DNA from 3 places in the Planococcus alkaliphilus genome. Region 2 is predicted to be linked to each of the others. Evidence: a T-box and tRNA genes for the amino acid it is inferred to sense, from the RefSeq annotation. Region 2 holds a T-box; the other regions hold tRNA genes.
What was found. A T-box is a leader RNA that pairs with one kind of tRNA and senses whether it is charged. The one in region 2 lies ahead of pheS (phenylalanine--tRNA ligase subunit alpha), so its partner is inferred to be a tRNA-Phe.

Region 1 (5,646 bases), 360 kb from region 2:
CTACTCCTGTAAATGCCATAGCTCCGACAAAGTTCATTACCGCAGCAAGCATAATTGCATGACGCGGCTTTAAAGCTTTTGTAGAGACTGCAGTAGCTATTGAATTGGCTGTATCGTGAAAGCCATTGATAAAGTCGAATATTATAGCAAAAACGACAATTAAAACTGTTATTAGCAGAACCATATCCATCGGTCATCTTGCTCCTTAAGCGTTTTTCATGATAATAGACTCAAATGTATTTGCTACCTTTTGGCAATGGTCTGCAATTTCTTCAAGCTCTTCATAGATTTCTTTATATTGAATAATGCGGATCGGATCTTTTTCCGTCTGGAAGAGATGTTTGATCGCATGGCGTCTCGTCACATCACATTGGGACTCGTAATCTTTTATTTTAATGGCGTGCTCTCTCATAGCCGGCAATTTCTTAGAAGACATCAAATCCACAGCCGTTTCGATTTCAATCGTGCTGAGGCGGATCGCTTCTACAAACTCCAACATGAATTCATCCGCATTGACGATTGAATACATTTCAAACATTGAGGCAGTATGATCTAAACCATCTAGCACATCATCCATACTCATAGCCAGTGCGAGAATGTCTTCTCTTTCAATAGGCGTGATAAAAGCGTTGTTCAAGTCCTGGATGACTGTATGGACATAATTATCGCCTTTTGTTTCATAATCTTTCATCGTATTGGAGAAAATCTTCAAATCACTGATTTCCCGCAATTTATAGTCAGCAAAATAAGCTGCACTCTCTTTTAAATTCAAAGCGATATCCCCTAGTAGAACTGCAAACTTATCTTTTTTCTTGAAAGCCATTTTCTTACCTCCGCTAATTTCTAAAATAAATTCAAAGCTAGATTATGATAGCTCTTTTTAATCTTTTTTAATAGAACTTTAACCCCAACTTTACAAAACCTTAATAAAACAAACGATTATGAATTTCCTGTTTAATCTATTCGATTTTCTTTAATCTCCATTTCTGTAATAACGTAACGGCTGCTGATCTCCTTCGCCATTTAATCTGATCCCTGTTAAAGAGAACTTCTCAAATTAGCTAATTTAGTATAAAACATTCCATCAGAATTAGAAAGACTTTTATCTCTTAGAGCCTAGCCTGCATACAAATTGAAATCCATTTGTTTCTTTTTTTTAAACCTTCCTGATATTTTCCCTGGGTCCCGATAAACGGTTCTGTTCTATACAAATTCATCCTATGAAAAACTGCAGATGCGTACTTTTATTTCGCTCATTGCTGTTTAAACGGTTCTCCGTCAAATGTTGGGGTGAGGTGAAATTTTCCTCACTCTAACCAACGTGAACTCCCATATTCTTATACTTGTGTGTCAGTAGTATTTTGGCGCGGGCGCGTTCGAAATTCTGAAAGCCGAACGCGTTCCGCTTAATCACTTTTGTCAGGTTATTGATGCCTTCCAAGAAACCATTGGAATACTTGAACGAGAAGCTGTTCAAGATTTCCGTCTGCCAGTTTCGGAAGGTGCCCATGGCTTTCTGGAACTCGGGAATGCCCGCTTGTTCCACCAGCCGATAAAATTCCAGCAACGCTTCTTTGGTCTTGAGGATTTCCTCGGGATCTCTTTTTTTGCTTGCCTGAAACCACGTGCAATACGCTTCCTTCAGTTCGTATGCTCGTTTGAGCTCCTCATCCATTTCAAGATACCGCTTCAAGTACCAACGGTCCTTTTCGGTTAACTTCTCACTGTTTTTGTAAAAGACGTAGCGCATCCGTTTGCCTTTTTTGCGGTCATAGTCGTTCCAACTTTTCTGCACGCGTCTGCGGACCGCGTCCAGCGCCCAGTAAATGTACCGGCAGAAGTGGAAGCGATCGGCGATGATCACCGGTTTGCCGAGTGCTTTTTTGACCGCGGCTTTAAAGGAATGGCTCATGTCCATGACGACGATTTCCACCGCAGCTCCGTGCTGTTGGAGATACTGTTTGATCGTCTCTTTTTTCCGGTTGGGCAGGATATCGATCGGTTCTCTCGTTTCGCCATCGGCGATAATCAGTTGGTACTTTCCTTCACGGGTGTCGCCTTTGTATTCGTCGATGGCGATCACACGCGGTAATTTTGCGGTTTCAGTAACTTCCTGGAGCGCCACCAGATCGAAACGCCGAACGATGGTCGAAGCGGAAGCGCCGTATTGTCCGGCCACTTCCTTGAACGTTTTCGCCTTGACGCTGCGCACATGAACCGCTTGGTTCCACTCTTTTGAGAACCGTTGATAGCGGCCGATGAATGAATTCTGTTCGGCGAATTTCTTGCCGCACGCCCCGCATACGTAGCGTCTCTTCTTATAGAAAAGGTAAGTCTGGCGTTCAAACCATTTCAGGTGTTTGATCTTTTGGATCCGGTAATCGTGGACACGCCGGGTCTTCTCCTGGCAACGCGGGCAACGGTGTGCCTTCACTTCCAACTCCACATGCAGGGCCACCCGGTCCTCCACCTGTTCCATCTTCATGATTTTCACATCTTCTAATCCGGGAAATTTCATGGTAAAATTCAAGTGCACGCATCTCCTCTTCTTTACTTGTTATTCGACATTTCAAGTATAAAAGAATTTGGAGATTGCGTGTCTTTTTTTGGGCCGAATTGTTTCAACACCCCAACAATTAGTGTAGAACCAAAAAAAAAACCTTCAGCATCCGAAGATGTTGAAGGTTTTATGAAAGGACAGGCAGGTCCTTTGCAAGATACCGGCGGTCGGGGTCGAACCGACACTCCCGTGAAGGAACGGGATTTTGAGTCCCGCGCGTCTGCCAATTCCGCCACGCCGGCATAATATAAATGGAGGCGGCAACCGGACTCGAACCGGTGATAAGGGTGTTGCAGACCCATGCCTTACCACTTGGCTATGCCGCCAATTTTATGGAGCGGAAGACGGGGGTCGAACCCGCGACCTCCACCTTGGCAAGGTGGCGTTCTACCACTGAACTACTTCCGCAAAAGCTGGGGTACCTGGATTCGAACCAGGGCATGACGGGATCAAAACCCGTTGCCTTACCGCTTGGCTATACCCCAATAATAAGATGGGGCGGACGAGGGGAATTGAACCCCCGAATGCCGGAATCACAATCCGGTGCGTTAACCACTTCGCCACGACCGCCACTTTACTATTTTATATGTGCATTTAATTGAAATTAAAACATGGGGCGGACGAGGGGAATTGAACCCCCGAGTGCCGGAATCACAATCCGGTGCGTTAACCACTTCGCCACGACCGCCATCATATAATTTTAAAATTGGCAGGGGCAGTAGGAATCGAACCCACATCGGAGGTTTTGGAGACCTCTGTTCTACCGTTAAACTATGCCCCTAAAAACTGGTGGTGGGGGGCAGATTCGAACTGCCGAACCCGAAGGAGCGGATTTACAGTCCGCCGCGTTTAGCCACTTCGCTACCCCACCAAAAATGGTGCCGGAGAAAGGACTTGAACCCTCAACCTACTGATTACAAGTCAGTTGCTCTACCAGTTGAGCTACTCCGGCATGGAGATAAAAAATAAAAATATGGTGGGTCAGGACGGAATCGAACCGCCGACACTTAGAGCTTCAATCTAATGCTCTACCAACTGAGCTACTGACCCACATTTGAAAGATAAAAAATGGCGGTCCCGACCGGGATCGAACCGGCGATCTCCTGCGTGACAGGCAGGCATGTTAACCGCTACACCACGGGACCATTTGGTTGCGGGGGCAGGATTTGAACCTGCGACCTCCGGGTTATGAGCCCGACGAGCTACCGAACTGCTCTACCCCGCGATAATAATAATTGAGTTTATTTCCTATATTATAGAAGAAACTCATATTTACAAGTTTTGCTTATGTATTGTAAATGGTGGAGGATGACGGGATCGAACCGCCGACCCTCTGCTTGTAAGGCAGATGCTCTCCCAGCTGAGCTAATCCTCCAATTATATAATGGTGACCCCTACGGGATTCGAACCCGTGTTACCGCCGTGAAAGGGCGGTGTCTTAACCGCTTGACCAAGGGGCCATTAATTTGTATGTTCATTTGGATATTGCTACTGGCGGAGAGCAAGGGATTCGAACCCTTGAGACGGTTGCCCGCCTACATGATTTCCAATCATGCTCCTTCGGCCACTCGGACAGCTCTCCAAAAGAATGGCTCCGAAGGTAGGATTCGAACCTACGACCATCGCATTAACAGTGCGGTGCTCTACCACTGAGCTACTTCGGAATAATATTATCAGCCTGGCAACGTCCTACTCTCACAGGGGGAGACCCCCAACTACCATCGGCGCAAAAGAGCTTAACTTCCGTGTTCGGGATGGGAACGGGTGTGGCCTCTTTGCCATCACTACCAGACTAATATTTATTTTGAAAGACAAGTTTTATTATACCAATTCTGACCGGTATTTCAAGCTTTTTTTGAAAAAACTTTTGCCTTATTCTTTCAAAACTGGATATTCGACATTGAATACAGGAAACGCGCTCTTCAGAAAGCCATTTTGGTTAAGTCCTCGATCGATTAGTATTCGTCAGCTGCACGTGTCGCCACGCTTCCACCTCGAACCTATCTACCTCATCGTCTTTGAGGGATCTTACTTGCTTGCGCAATGGGAAATCTCATCTTGAGGGGGGCTTCGTGCTTAGATGCTTTCAGCACTTATCCCGGCCACACATAGCTACCCAGCGATGCCCTTGGCAGAACAACTGGTACACCAGCGGTGTGTCCATCCCGGTCCTCTCGTACTAAGGACAGCTCCTCTCAAATTTCCTGCGCCCGCGACGGATAGGGACCGAACTGTCTCACGACGTTCTGAACCCAGCTCGCGTACCGCTTTAATGGGCGAACAGCCCAACCCTTGGGACCGACTACAGCCCCAGGATGCGATGAGCCGACATCGAGGTGCCAAACCTCCCCGTCGATGTGGACTCTTGGGGGAGATAAGCCTGTTATCCCCGGGGTAGCTTTTATCCGTTGAGCGATGGCCCTTCCATGCGGAACCACCGGATCACTAAGCCCGTCTTTCGACCCTGCTCGACCTGTACGTCTCGCAGTCAAGCTCCCTTGTGCCTTTACACTCTGCGAATGATTTCCAACCATTCTGAGGGAACCTTTGGGCGCCTCCGTTACTCTTTAGGAGGCGACCGCCCCAGTCAAACTGCCCGCCTGACACTGTCTCCCACCCCGATCAGGGGTGTGGGTTAGAATTTCAATACAACCAGGGTAGTATCCCACCGACGCCTCCTCCGAAGCTGGCGCTCCGGGCTCAAAGGCTCCTACCTATCCTGTACAAGTTGCACCAAAATTCAATATCAGGCTACAGTAAAGCTCCACGGGGTCTTTCCGTCCTGTCGCGGGTAACCTGCATCTTCACAGGTACTATAATTTCACCGAGTCTCTCGTTGAGACAGTGCCCAGATCGTTACGCCTTTCGTGCGGGTCGGAACTTACCCGACAAGGAATTTCGCTACCTTAGGACCGTTATAGTTACGGCCGCCGTTTACTGGGGCTTCAGTTCGCACCTTCGCTTGCGCTAAGCACTCCCCTTAACCTTCCAGCACCGGGCAGGCGTCAGCCCCTATACGTCACCTTACGGTTTTGCAGAGACCTGTGTTTTTGCTAAACAGTCGCCTGGGCCTATTCACTGCGGCT
Region 2 (5,646 bases):
TCATACAGCGCCACTGAATCGATACGGCGAGCTGTATTATGTGTCACTGAATCCAATAAATGCGGCAACAAGCTCTGGCGCAGAATGCTGCGTTCTTCGCTCATCGGCATCAATAATCTTGTCGTATCCGTTTCCGTCAAAGCAAATTGTTTCGCCGACTTCTCAGATGTCAATGAATACGTCGTCGCTTGCAATAACCCTGCACCTTCAAGGAAATGGCGGACCATGCGGCGCTTCGCTTGATACGGCGTCAAACCGCCTGGGCGTGCTTCCGTTTGAGGCAAAGTGGCAGGAATTTCGTCGTAGCCGTAAAGACGCGCGATTTCTTCTACAACATCTTCCTCAATTTGAATATCCTGGCGTCGAGTCGGCACTGAAATAATCAATTGGTTGTTTGCCGCTTCCGTTTTAAACTTCAAGCGCTCCAAAATCTCAAGCATGTCTTCAAATGGAATTTTCATTCCAAGACGGGTGTTAATGAAATCCGGGCTTACTTTCACGATTTTCTCTTCGCGCTCAAGCTCATCAAAAATGACGGATCCTGCGAGCACTTCCCCGCCTGCAAGTTCTGCGATCAAGCTTGCAGCACGTTCTGCTGCAGGAATGACACGGTTCGGGTCAACGCCTTTTTCATAGCGTGAGCTCGCATCGCTGCGCAATCCATGGTCTTTCGAAGTTTGACGAATCGATCCTGATGCGAAATAAGCAGATTCGATGACAATCGTTGTTGTTGAATCGCTCACCTCTGAATTCGCGCCGCCCATAACCCCTGCTAAGGCAACCGGCTCTTCGCCGTTTGTAATCACTAAATGATGAGGCGATAATTTGCGTTCTGCATCATCCAAAGTCGTAATCAATTCGTCCTGCTTCGCATGGCGAACTGTGATATTTCCAGTCTTCAAAGAATCATAGTCAAACGCATGAAGCGGCTGGCCGTATTCCATCAAGACAAAGTTCGTCACGTCGACGACGTTATTATGCGGACGGACGCCTGCTGCCATTAACCGCTGCTGCAGCCACATCGGCGACTCTTTCACTTCGATGTTGCGGATGACTTTTGCGACATAAAGCGGATTCGCTTCCGGAGCATCGATGTTCAATGTCAGCATTGACGCTGCTGTTTCCGCTGCTTCTGTGTATGTTGCTTCCGGCAGTTTTACTTCTTCCGATAAAATAGCGCCGACTTCATAAGCCACACCCAGCATGCTCATCGCATCTGCACGGTTTGGCGTCAAGCCAAGTTCAAGTACGGTGTCATCCAGGTCAAAATTCGTTACAACATCAGAACCGATTTCTGCGTTTTCCGGAAGCACGTAAATGCCTTCCGCATATGCTTTAGGAACCAATTTTCCTTCAATGCCCAGTTCTTGAAGTGAGCAGATCATCCCGTTTGAAACTTCTCCACGCAGCTTCGCTTTTTTGATTTTCACGCCGCCTGGCAATTTAGCGCCAGGACGGGCAACGATGACTTTTTGGCCAGCCGCAATATTCGGTGCGCCGCAGATGATTTGTTCAATGCCGTCTTCTCCGACGTTTACTTGGCAAATCGATAATTTATCCGCTTCCGGATGTTTCTCGCATGATTCAACGTAACCGACTACGACGTTAGTCATGCCATGTGAACGATCGATGACTGCGTCCACTTCGATGCCGGAACGGGTAATTTTCTCGCCCAGTTCAGCCGGGTCTAACTCTTGTGTATTTACATATTCTTTCAACCATTTAATGGATACGAGCATGTTTTATTTCCTCCTTAAACTTCAGTGCGCTGGAATTGAGATAAAAAGCGGACATCATTGGTATAGAAATGGCGGATGTCTTCTACGCCGTATTTCAGCATTGCAATACGCTCCGGCCCCATGCCGAAAGCAAATCCTGTCAGGCGTTTTGAATCATAGCCGGCCATTTCAAGTACGTTCGGATGCACCATTCCGGCTCCAAGAATTTCAATCCATCCGGTTTTTTTGCAGACGTTGCAGCCAGATCCTCCGCATTTAAAGCACGAGATATCCATTTCAACAGAAGGCTCTGTGAACGGGAAGAAACTTGGGCGAAGGCGGATTTCACGGTCGTCTCCGAACATTTTCTTCGCGAATACGGATAGTGTTCCTTTAAGATCACTCATGCGGATGTCTTCACCGATGACCAATCCTTCGATTTGCGTGAATTGGTGGGAATGCGTCGCATCGTCATTATCGCGGCGGTATACTTTCCCTGGGCAGATGATTTTAATCGGTTCGCCGCCTTTCGCTTCCATCGTACGGGCTTGTACCGGCGATGTATGCGTACGAAGCAGAATGTCTTCCGTAATATAGAAAGAATCCTGCATATCACGGGCTGGATGGCCTTTCGGCAAATTTAAAGCTTCGAAGTTGTAATAATCTTTTTCCACTTCCGGTCCTTCAGCGATCTCATAACCCATCGATACGAATAAATCCTCGATTTCTTCGATAACGCGCGTTAATGGATGCGGGTTCCCTGTACGAACAGGACGCCCTGGCAATGTGATATCGATCGTTTCACTTTGCAACTTCAGATTGATCGCTTCTTCTTCCAGGATCATCATGCGTTCTTCAAGCGAAGTCGTGACTTCTTCACGGACTACGTTGACTAGTGCGCCCATTTTCGGACGTTCTTCAGCCGGTAATTTCCCCATGCCTTTTAATAGATCGGTAATTGGCCCTTTTTTCCCTAAATAAGCGACACGGACGTCATTCAATTCTTTTACATTCGCCGCTGATGCAATTTTTTCAAGCGCTTCTGTTTTCAATGCCTGCAATTGTGCTTCCATTTTTTCTCCTCCTTAAACGTAAAAAAGCCCCGTCCCAAAAAGGGACGAGGCATTATTCGCGGTACCACCCTAGTTATCGCCAAAATAGGCAATCACTCATTTACGTAACGGCTCTTCACCGGCCCATCTTTACAGCATTTGCTGGTCCCGACAGGCAGCTCGCGGGGTGAACTTCTGAAGTTTCTCGCATATCCGCGCTTCCAGCCAAGGCGCAGACTCTCTTGATGCAACGGCACAACATACTTTTCCCGGTCACAGCTTTTCTTATTTACCCTTTAAGTATACGAAATTGCGTTCATTTAATCAAATTAGTTTTTTGGCACTAAACTATAAAGCAGGATTCCAGTGGCAACAGCAACGTTCAGCGATTCCGCTTCGCCGTATAACGGCACCATTAAATTGCGGTCCGTCTTCTGCAGCAAAACCGGATCTACACCGCTTCCTTCATTGCCGACGATCAAAGCGAACGCTTCTTGGCTTTCCACTTCGTGCACCGGCGTTGAATTGATTAGCGCTGTGCCGTATAAAGGAATATTGCGTTCTTTTAGCTCTGTGGTCCATTCTTCCAATTCGCCTCTGACAACCGGAATTTGGAAATGGGAGCCTTGCGCTGAACGAACCGTTTTCGGATTGAACGGATCCGCACAGCCTTTCCCTAAAACGACCACGTCGATGCCACTTGCAGAAGCTGTACGGATCATCGTTCCGATATTGCCGGGATCTTGGACGGCATCGACCAACAACAGTTTACTCCATTGCTGCTGGTCTGCTTCTGTGAATTCCGGCTGCGCACAATGCGCGAAAATCCCTTGGGAATGCTCCGTTTCGGAAATTTCTTTCGCTACCGCTGCCGTCACGGAATACATCGGCACATCGTCGACATTCCAGCCAGCGGGAATATCGACGCCTTCCCGGACAATCAAGGATTTGATGGATTCTTTTTTCTTCAACGCCTCTTCCGTCAAATGAAAGCCTTCCACTAGAAATTCCGTGAATTTATCCCGTTCTTTACGGGTAGTGACTAATTTTTTCCAATGCTTCACAAGCGAGTTTTGTGTTGATTCAATTCTTTTCATTTGCAGTTCACGCCTTTATTTCAGAATAGCTCAAGTATAGCATAATGAGAAAAGCGGAGGCGGCCGTTTAGATTCGACAGGCATAAGATGAGCTGGCAAAGCGGCGTCCTTTGCCGTGTAGCCAACTCGGCTTATGTCCCGAGAATCTGGCCGCTGGAGTCTGGACACCAGAAAAGCGGAGGCGGCCGGGTCAAAGTTCACGTGTGAAAAAGTCGAAACCGAAAGCTGTCGCAAGACCAAAAACAAGTGTCCACAAGCCGATGCTGATGGTAAGCCAAATGGTCGTGTTTCGTTTTGTTGCGCCGAGTGTCATGCCGATAAATGCCGCAATATGTGTACCGATGAGAATCGGACCTAAAAGAGCAAGTCCAGGCAATCCGTATTTATTCCATATATTCTTTGCCCGTTCGTTTTTCTTCGACTCGGCTTTGCCTTTTGCTTCTTGGCGCTTTATATACCAATCCTTGAATTTATCAAAGCCGATGATCAAGGCGAGCACCGTCAGCATATTGCCGACAAACGCCATGACCATCACCCAAAAAGGCGACAAGCCCCAGACGATGCCGAGCGGAATGACCAATGCGATTTCGAACCAGGGTATGGCTGCTCCTAGGAAAACAAGAAAGTATTCATAAATCATTCAGTTTCCTCCTTGAAATGTTTTCGGACTTCGAGGTAATAAATCAAGTATTGTCCGAAAGCGATAGCCAAAATTCCATAGATGATGGCAAGTTTCGGCAACGGAAATACAATGACGACCGTCGCTAAAAATGGCAGCGCTAACGTGATAAAGCTATAGACTTTCTGAACCGCTTTTCGCGTGATGTATGTCATGCCTTCGTCCTGTTCCAAATACTCGGGAGGGCGAATAGCGAGCGGCGAAATCTTCTGTGTCGGATTTTCCTTATTGTGCTTTTTGAGCTGTGCCATGAAAATCACAAGAAAAGCGAAGTAGAGGATGATCGAACAAAACACGATAAAGCCTTCCAGCGCCTCTAATTTAATGGTAACACTCGTTTCAGTCTCGGTATTGACGAATTCCGTTATCGGCGAATTCAAACCGAACGCCAATACCCCTAACAATAAAATAAATGCCATCATCCATAGCGGATAGTTTAAACGGAAATCATTTTTCATTGTGCTCCTCCCCTTCGAGCCAAAATAAGTCGTCCACCTTTGTTTCCAATGTGCTAGCGAGTTTTAATGCGAGCGTAATCGAAGGCGAAAATTCCCCTTTCTCAATAAACGCAATCGTCTGCCGCGTCACATCCACCCGTTTGCCGAGATCGCTTTGCGTAAATCCATAGCGCGCCCGCAATTCCTTCACACGGTTTCTAAGCATCCACTTCATCCTCCCTGTGCAGATGTTCGGTTTATATAACATAATGTACAGTATGCTTAACATTTAGTCAAGTATAGTTAACATTGTGTTTTGTGCTTAATTTAAGATTTAACGGATTTTATGGGTTTGTTTGCGGAATAAACCCTTTTATTTGCAAAACCACAAAAAAAAATCCCCTCCCGCGATATGCGGAAGGGGAAAATCATTTATTCAAACGTAATGCGCGCTACTGTGTCTTTGTCTAATTTCTTGATGACTTCAACAATCAATTTCACCGCGTTCTCGTAGTCGTCGCGGTGCAGGATGCCAGCGTGTGAGTGAATGTAGCGCGTTGCCACACCAATCGACAATGCCGGTACGCCGTTTGCCGTCAAGTGGATGGATCCGGCATCGGTTCCGCCGCCTGCAATCGTTTCGAATTGGTAAGGGATGCCGGC
Region 3 (5,646 bases), 150 kb from region 2:
AAGACGATGAGGTAGATAGGTTCGAGGTGGAAGCGTGGCGACACGTGCAGCTGACGAATACTAATCGATCGAGGACTTAACCAAAATGGCTTTCTGAAGAGCGCGTTGCGTTGGTTTCATGTCGAATATCCAGTTTTGAAAGAATAAGGCAAAAGTTTTTTTAAAAAAAGCTTGAAATACCAGTCAGAATTGGTATAATAAAACTTGTCTTTCAAAAATCAAATAGTCCAGTGATGATGGCAAAGAGGCCACACCCGTTCCCATCCCGAACACGGAAGTTAAGCTCTTTTGCGCCGATGGTAGTTGGGGGTCTCCCCCTGTGAGAGTAGGACGTCGCTGGGCATACATACTGGAGGATTAGCTCAGCTGGGAGAGCATCTGCCTTACAAGCAGAGGGTCGGCGGTTCGATCCCGTCATCCTCCACCATTTTTTCTCTTTCGCCGGAGTAGCTCAACTGGTAGAGCAACTGACTTGTAATCAGTAGGTTGAGGGTTCAAGTCCTTTCTCCGGCACCACTTTTCATGAGAGCCATTAGCTCAGTTGGTAGAGCATCTGACTTTTAATCAGAGGGTCGAAGGTTCGAATCCTTCATGGCTCACCATTTTAATTTCATTATTGCCACGCGGGTGTGGCGGAACTGGCAGACGCACTAGACTTAGGATCTAGCGCCTTCGGGCGTGGGGGTTCGACTCCCTTCACCCGCACCATTTTTGCGGAAGTAGTTCAGTGGTAGAACGCCACCTTGCCAAGGTGGAGGTCGCGGGTTCGACCCCCGTCTTCCGCTCCAATTTTTTGCAGCAATTCAAAGCCGACCCATGCCGGGGTGGCGGAACTGGCAGACGCACAGGACTTAAAATCCTGCGGTAGGTGACTACCGTACCGGTTCGATTCCGGTCCTCGGCACCATCTTTGTTTGCAGAAAAAACCGTCAGGTTTTCATCATGAATAAGCGCCCGTAGCTCAATTGGATAGAGTACTTGACTACGAATCAAGCGGTTAGAGGTTCGAGTCCTCTCGGGCGCGCCATATTTTTACACTCAGCATTTAAGTTCGGGAAGTAGCTCAGCTTGGTAGAGCACTTGGTTTGGGACCAAGGGGTCGCAGGTTCGAATCCTGTCTTCCCGACCATTCAATGGGGCCTTAGCTCAGCTGGGAGAGCGCCTGCCTTGCACGCAGGAGGTCAGCGGTTCGATCCCGCTAGGCTCCACCAACTATATATTATAAAGATCCTGGCGGCGTAGCTCAGCTGGCTAGAGCGTACGGTTCATACCCGTAAGGTCGGGGGTTCGATCCCCTCTGCCGCCACTTTTTTAGGACCTTTAGCTCAGTTGGTTAGAGCAGACGGCTCATAACCGTCCGGTCGCAGGTTCGAGTCCTGCAAGGTCCACCATTTACCTATTATCACGGAGGAATACCCAAGTTTGGCTGAAGGGATCGGTCTTGAAAACCGACAGGGGAGTCAAATCCCGCGGGGGTTCGAATCCCTCTTCCTCCTCCATCTTTATAAAAAATGTGTGGACTATCCTTTTTAAAACTTCTATATAATAGAAGAAACTAATATCAATATTATTATCGCGGGGTAGAGCAGTTCGGTAGCTCGTCGGGCTCATAACCCGGAGGTCGCAGGTTCAAATCCTGCCCCCGCAACCAAATGGTCCCGTGGTGTAGCGGTTAACATGCCTGCCTGTCACGCAGGAGATCGCCGGTTCGATCCCGGTCGGGACCGCCATTTTTTATCTTTCAAATGTGGGTCAGTAGCTCAGTTGGTAGAGCATTAGATTGAAGCTCTAAGTGTCGGCGGTTCGATTCCGTCCTGACCCACCATTTATGCGGGTGTAGTTTAGTGGTAAAACCTCAGCCTTCCAAGCTGATGATGAGGGTTCGATTCCCTTCACCCGCTCCATTATACATATGGGCCTATAGCTCAGCTGGTTAGAGCGCACGCCTGATAAGCGTGAGGTCGATGGTTCGAGTCCATTTAGGCCCACCATTCCGAAGTAGCTCAGTGGTAGAGCACCGCACTGTTAATGCGATGGTCGTAGGTTCGAGTCCTACCTTCGGAGCCATACTGGGGAAGTACTCAAGTGGCTGAAGAGGCGCCCCTGCTAAGGGTGTAGGTCGGGAAACCGGCGCGAGGGTTCAAATCCCTCCTTCTCCGCCAGTAATTGGCCCCTTGGTCAAGCGGTTAAGACACCGCCCTTTCACGGCGGTAACACGGGTTCGAATCCCGTAGGGGTCATATAAAAGTGTCATGCATTCATTTGCATGGCATTTTTTTTTGCGTAAAAAAAGCAGCTGTTTATTTTAAAGCGGCTGCTTTTTAGTTAAGGTCTCTATGTTTGTGTTCCGGGTTAGTTTGATTGCAGAGAGCTGGCTATGGATAATCATGCCAGCCATGACGATGGCAATGCCAACCCAGGAAAGTGGTGTAGGCAAAGCGATCGATAAGATAAGAATTTCGCCAAATAACGCAAAAAGCACTTCTAGTGACTGTGTCGCTTCTACTGCCGCTAGTTTTTTCATATCTTTTCGAACCAAATCGGTAGCTTTAAAAAACAGAACTGTAGCTATGACACCAGAACTCACTGCTACTATTAGCGATTGCAAGCTTTGGTTTATACTTGGGAGTCCTTCAGTTGCTAGTGCAAAGAAAGATAACACCAACCAAAAAGGAAGACTTGCTAAAGTCATTCCAAGAACGCGCTGGTAAGCGTCTAGCTGGTCATTGCAAAGCGCCATCATTTTCCGGTTGCCCAATGGGAAGGCGAAGGAGGCGACTAAAACGGGCAAAAATCCCATTAAAAACGTTTGAAGAGGGATTTCTTGTGCATGTTCTAGTTGCATGATAATAACTCCTAGCAAAATAAGAAAAGAAAAAGCTAATCCTTTATAAGGAATTTTTTCTCTCAATTGGATTTGGCCTTTTGCTGTTTGTATTGTATAGAAAAAAAGAGGGGCAAGCAATGAGCCCGAAATGATCGTTATCTGCCAAGTTCCAGCAATAAGCCAGCCGGGTGAATAGGCTGCGGCAAAGCATAATGGCGCATAGAAAAGTACGAACCCGATAAAACTCCATAGCAGCCAGCTCATGGGGGCCTTTCTCATTTGCTTAAAGAGAGGAATTAAGTTTCTGCGTGCCAGTACTATCACTAAAAGAAACGGGATCATAAAGATGTAGCGTAAAGATGCGCTCCAGAGCCAGCTTCCACCTGTTGCTTCCATACTGGCATTGAAAACGAATGTGAAAGCGAAAAAGAAGGCAGCGATTACTCCGATTATTATTGGTCTCATTGGTTCACCTCACTTTAGCTATATATAAATTTATTCTAATATATCGTTTTTGAAAATTTCGGTCAACAAGGTCAAGTAACAAAAAGGGCCTTTCCAATAAGTTGAGTAAAAACTTGTTGGAAAGGCCCATGGCTTCTAATAAAACTTAATTATTGATTTTGTCTCTGCAGCGATGAATAGATCCGGTGCTGTTTTAAAGAAGATGATGAATGAGAAGCCCAATGCCCAGCAAGAAGGCGAATAAGGTATTTGTAATGCCTGTCGCTTTCATTGCAGGCATGACTTCTAATGGTTTTGTGTAGCGTCTAAAAGTTTTTACTACATTCAACGCTTTAGGAGCGCTAAGGAATACTAAAAGGGTCCATGGCGTTAAATCATTGAAAATCACTAATGCTAAGATCCATAGATAAGAAATGGCAAAGAACGATGCTAATATCGCGACTCCGGCTGGTCTGCCTGCCAGGATCACTAGAGTTTTACGGCCGCTTGCAGCGTCTCCGACCATATCACGGATATTATTGGTCATCATGATAGCTGCAACTAGTAAGGTGCTTGGTACAGCTAGCAATGAAGCTTCTACTGTTACAGACATCGTTTGGATATAGAACGCAATGATTACAATCAAATAGCCCATAACGACTCCAGAGAATAATTCACCAAATGGCGTGTAAGCGATTGGGTAAGGTCCGCCTGTATACAAATAGCCAATAGCCATTGCAGCACCGCCTACCACAAGCAGCCACCAGCTGGTTTGAGAGCAAATCCAAATGCCGATGACAGCAGCGATTAAATAGAGAAACAAGGCAAGTGATAAAACAGTTTTTGGTTTAACACCGTTTCGGACAATGGCACCGCCGATACCGACCGATTTTTCATTATCCAATCCTCGAGCAAAATCATAATACTCATTGAACATATTGGTTGCTGCCTGGATCAATAAACTCGCAATGAGCATAGCCAGAAATAATCCCCAATGGATATCCGTATAGTTGATGGCAATCATGGTGCCTAAAAAAACGGGAGCAAACGATGCGGTTAAAGTATGGGGACGGGTTAATTGCCACCATACGCGCCAGCCGCTGTCTGCCTGAATGGAATGTGTCATGTTGTGTACCTCTCCTTTAATTCTTTCCACCCTTTATTGTACTTCAAATTCAGGCTAAATACAGCATATGGTGTGCTGAAATTAGAAGAAAAGAGTATGATAGAGGGTAGAGATTTAAAAAGTGAACTTTCACGTATATAGTGTACTTAAATGAAAAACGGAGGTAATTTGATGAATTCACAGCAGTATTCATCGCCGGAAAATTTTACGGATACGCGCTACTTAGCCTATCGATTTTATACGGAAACGATTGAAGTATCCAGAATGTCGGCTTTGGCTTTTTTTGAAGCAGGCGAGCAGCAGTTTAAAGGAAACCGGATGTTTTGGCAAAATCGTGAAAAGACGTTCACCTGGGTTGGTCTTGGCCACGCACATGTGATCACAGCACATAGCCTTCATGGACGTTTTGAGCATGTTAAAAAAGAATGGCAGACTTTGTGCAAGCAAATTGTCAATGAAGAACGGGAAGTTCAGCCGATTCTATTCGGTGGTTTCTCTTTTGATCCGTTAAATGAGAAACAGAGTGTATGGACAAAATTTCCAGAAGCTTATTTTGCAGTACCAACTTTTCAATTGATTATTAAAGGCGAAAGAGCATTTGTAAGCATTCATTTAATTACAAAGGAAAAAGAAACGTTTGCTGCATTTGATGCTTTGCGCAAAGAGCGGGATCGGTTAATTCATGCAGCTCAAGTATCAGAACTCAAAAAATACCGTAAACCGCTAGTCGTTAAGCGGACAGAACTTAAGAAAAAAGAATACCTGGATTCGATTAAAAAAGTGACCGCTGTTATTAAAGCGCAACAGGCGGAAAAAGTAGTAATTGCTCGAGCCTTAAAGCTGAATTTTGATCAGCCCTTGGAACCGGCGGCGGCTCTTTACCAAGTTTCAGAAGAACAGCCGGAAAGCTTTCTATTTGGAATGGAAGCAGAAAATCAGTTTTTCTTTGGGGCGACCCCGGAACGATTGGTTAAAGTGCAAGATCGGCAAGCACTGTCTACTTGTTTAGCTGGGTCGACTCCACGCGGCAAGACTGTGGAAATCGATACAGCACTTGGAAATGAATTATTGAATGATAAGAAAAACCGTTCGGAGCATCAATTTGTCGTGAAGATGATCAGCCAAGTATTTAATGCACATAGTTCGAAGATGTTTGTGCCAAAAATGCCGAAATTGATGAAAATACGGGATATCCAACACCTTTATACGCCGGTTGAAGGAGAGTTGAAAGAAGGGTCCAATTTGTTGG

Region 1: it encodes a tRNA-Phe, which carries the amino acid that the T-box ahead of pheS (phenylalanine--tRNA ligase subunit alpha) is inferred to sense. The anticodon was not compared.
Region 3: it encodes a tRNA-Phe, which carries the amino acid that the T-box ahead of pheS (phenylalanine--tRNA ligase subunit alpha) is inferred to sense. The anticodon was not compared.

Annotation. Positions count from the first base shown of each region.
Region 1 covers NZ_CM168060.1:1,047,617-1,053,262, reverse strand. Annotated here, with positions in the region: gene AC2EXB_RS05430 (anion permease) at 1-190, opposite strand, end outside; gene AC2EXB_RS05425 (DUF47 domain-containing protein) at 206-823, opposite strand; gene AC2EXB_RS05420 (ISL3 family transposase) at 1,313-2,536, opposite strand; tRNA gene AC2EXB_RS05415 (tRNA-Leu) at 2,719-2,802, opposite strand; tRNA gene AC2EXB_RS05410 (tRNA-Cys) at 2,813-2,886, opposite strand; tRNA gene AC2EXB_RS05405 (tRNA-Gly) at 2,894-2,968, opposite strand; tRNA gene AC2EXB_RS05400 (tRNA-Gln) at 2,974-3,045, opposite strand; tRNA gene AC2EXB_RS05395 (tRNA-His) at 3,055-3,130, opposite strand; tRNA gene AC2EXB_RS05390 (tRNA-His) at 3,173-3,248, opposite strand; tRNA gene AC2EXB_RS05385 (tRNA-Trp) at 3,268-3,341, opposite strand; tRNA gene AC2EXB_RS05380 (tRNA-Tyr) at 3,348-3,431, opposite strand; tRNA gene AC2EXB_RS05375 (tRNA-Thr) at 3,437-3,512, opposite strand; tRNA gene AC2EXB_RS05370 (tRNA-Phe) at 3,535-3,610, opposite strand; tRNA gene AC2EXB_RS05365 (tRNA-Asp) at 3,630-3,705, opposite strand; tRNA gene AC2EXB_RS05360 (tRNA-Met) at 3,709-3,785, opposite strand; tRNA gene AC2EXB_RS05355 (tRNA-Val) at 3,860-3,935, opposite strand; tRNA gene AC2EXB_RS05350 (tRNA-Glu) at 3,946-4,020, opposite strand; tRNA gene AC2EXB_RS05345 (tRNA-Ser) at 4,053-4,142, opposite strand; tRNA gene AC2EXB_RS05340 (tRNA-Asn) at 4,150-4,224, opposite strand; rRNA gene rrf (5S ribosomal RNA) at 4,237-4,352, opposite strand; rRNA gene AC2EXB_RS05330 (23S ribosomal RNA) at 4,496-5,646, opposite strand, start outside.
Region 2 covers NZ_CM168060.1:1,410,935-1,416,580, reverse strand. Annotated here, with positions in the region: gene pheT (phenylalanine--tRNA ligase subunit beta) at 1-1,739, opposite strand, end outside; gene pheS (phenylalanine--tRNA ligase subunit alpha) at 1,754-2,791, opposite strand; T-box leader at 2,829-3,056, opposite strand; gene AC2EXB_RS07340 (TrmH family RNA methyltransferase) at 3,100-3,867, opposite strand; gene AC2EXB_RS07335 (small multi-drug export protein) at 4,058-4,507, opposite strand; gene AC2EXB_RS07330 (hypothetical protein) at 4,504-5,004, opposite strand; gene AC2EXB_RS07325 (helix-turn-helix transcriptional regulator) at 4,994-5,209, opposite strand; gene AC2EXB_RS07320 (M42 family metallopeptidase) at 5,416-5,646, opposite strand, start outside.
Region 3 covers NZ_CM168060.1:1,261,792-1,267,437, forward strand. Annotated here, with positions in the region: rRNA gene AC2EXB_RS06485 (23S ribosomal RNA) at 1-84, shown strand, start outside; rRNA gene rrf (5S ribosomal RNA) at 227-342, shown strand; tRNA gene AC2EXB_RS06495 (tRNA-Val) at 352-427, shown strand; tRNA gene AC2EXB_RS06500 (tRNA-Thr) at 441-516, shown strand; tRNA gene AC2EXB_RS06505 (tRNA-Lys) at 527-602, shown strand; tRNA gene AC2EXB_RS06510 (tRNA-Leu) at 624-708, shown strand; tRNA gene AC2EXB_RS06515 (tRNA-Gly) at 714-788, shown strand; tRNA gene AC2EXB_RS06520 (tRNA-Leu) at 819-907, shown strand; tRNA gene AC2EXB_RS06525 (tRNA-Arg) at 951-1,027, shown strand; tRNA gene AC2EXB_RS06530 (tRNA-Pro) at 1,053-1,129, shown strand; tRNA gene AC2EXB_RS06535 (tRNA-Ala) at 1,136-1,211, shown strand; tRNA gene AC2EXB_RS06540 (tRNA-Met) at 1,233-1,306, shown strand; tRNA gene AC2EXB_RS06545 (tRNA-Ile) at 1,315-1,391, shown strand; tRNA gene AC2EXB_RS06550 (tRNA-Ser) at 1,407-1,499, shown strand; tRNA gene AC2EXB_RS06555 (tRNA-Met) at 1,575-1,651, shown strand; tRNA gene AC2EXB_RS06560 (tRNA-Asp) at 1,655-1,730, shown strand; tRNA gene AC2EXB_RS06565 (tRNA-Phe) at 1,750-1,825, shown strand; tRNA gene AC2EXB_RS06570 (tRNA-Gly) at 1,831-1,904, shown strand; tRNA gene AC2EXB_RS06575 (tRNA-Ile) at 1,915-1,991, shown strand; tRNA gene AC2EXB_RS06580 (tRNA-Asn) at 1,993-2,067, shown strand; tRNA gene AC2EXB_RS06585 (tRNA-Ser) at 2,072-2,162, shown strand; tRNA gene AC2EXB_RS06590 (tRNA-Glu) at 2,169-2,240, shown strand; gene AC2EXB_RS06595 (DMT family transporter) at 2,306-3,292, opposite strand; gene AC2EXB_RS06600 (1,4-dihydroxy-2-naphthoate polyprenyltransferase) at 3,486-4,397, opposite strand; gene AC2EXB_RS06605 (isochorismate synthase) at 4,569-5,646, shown strand, end outside.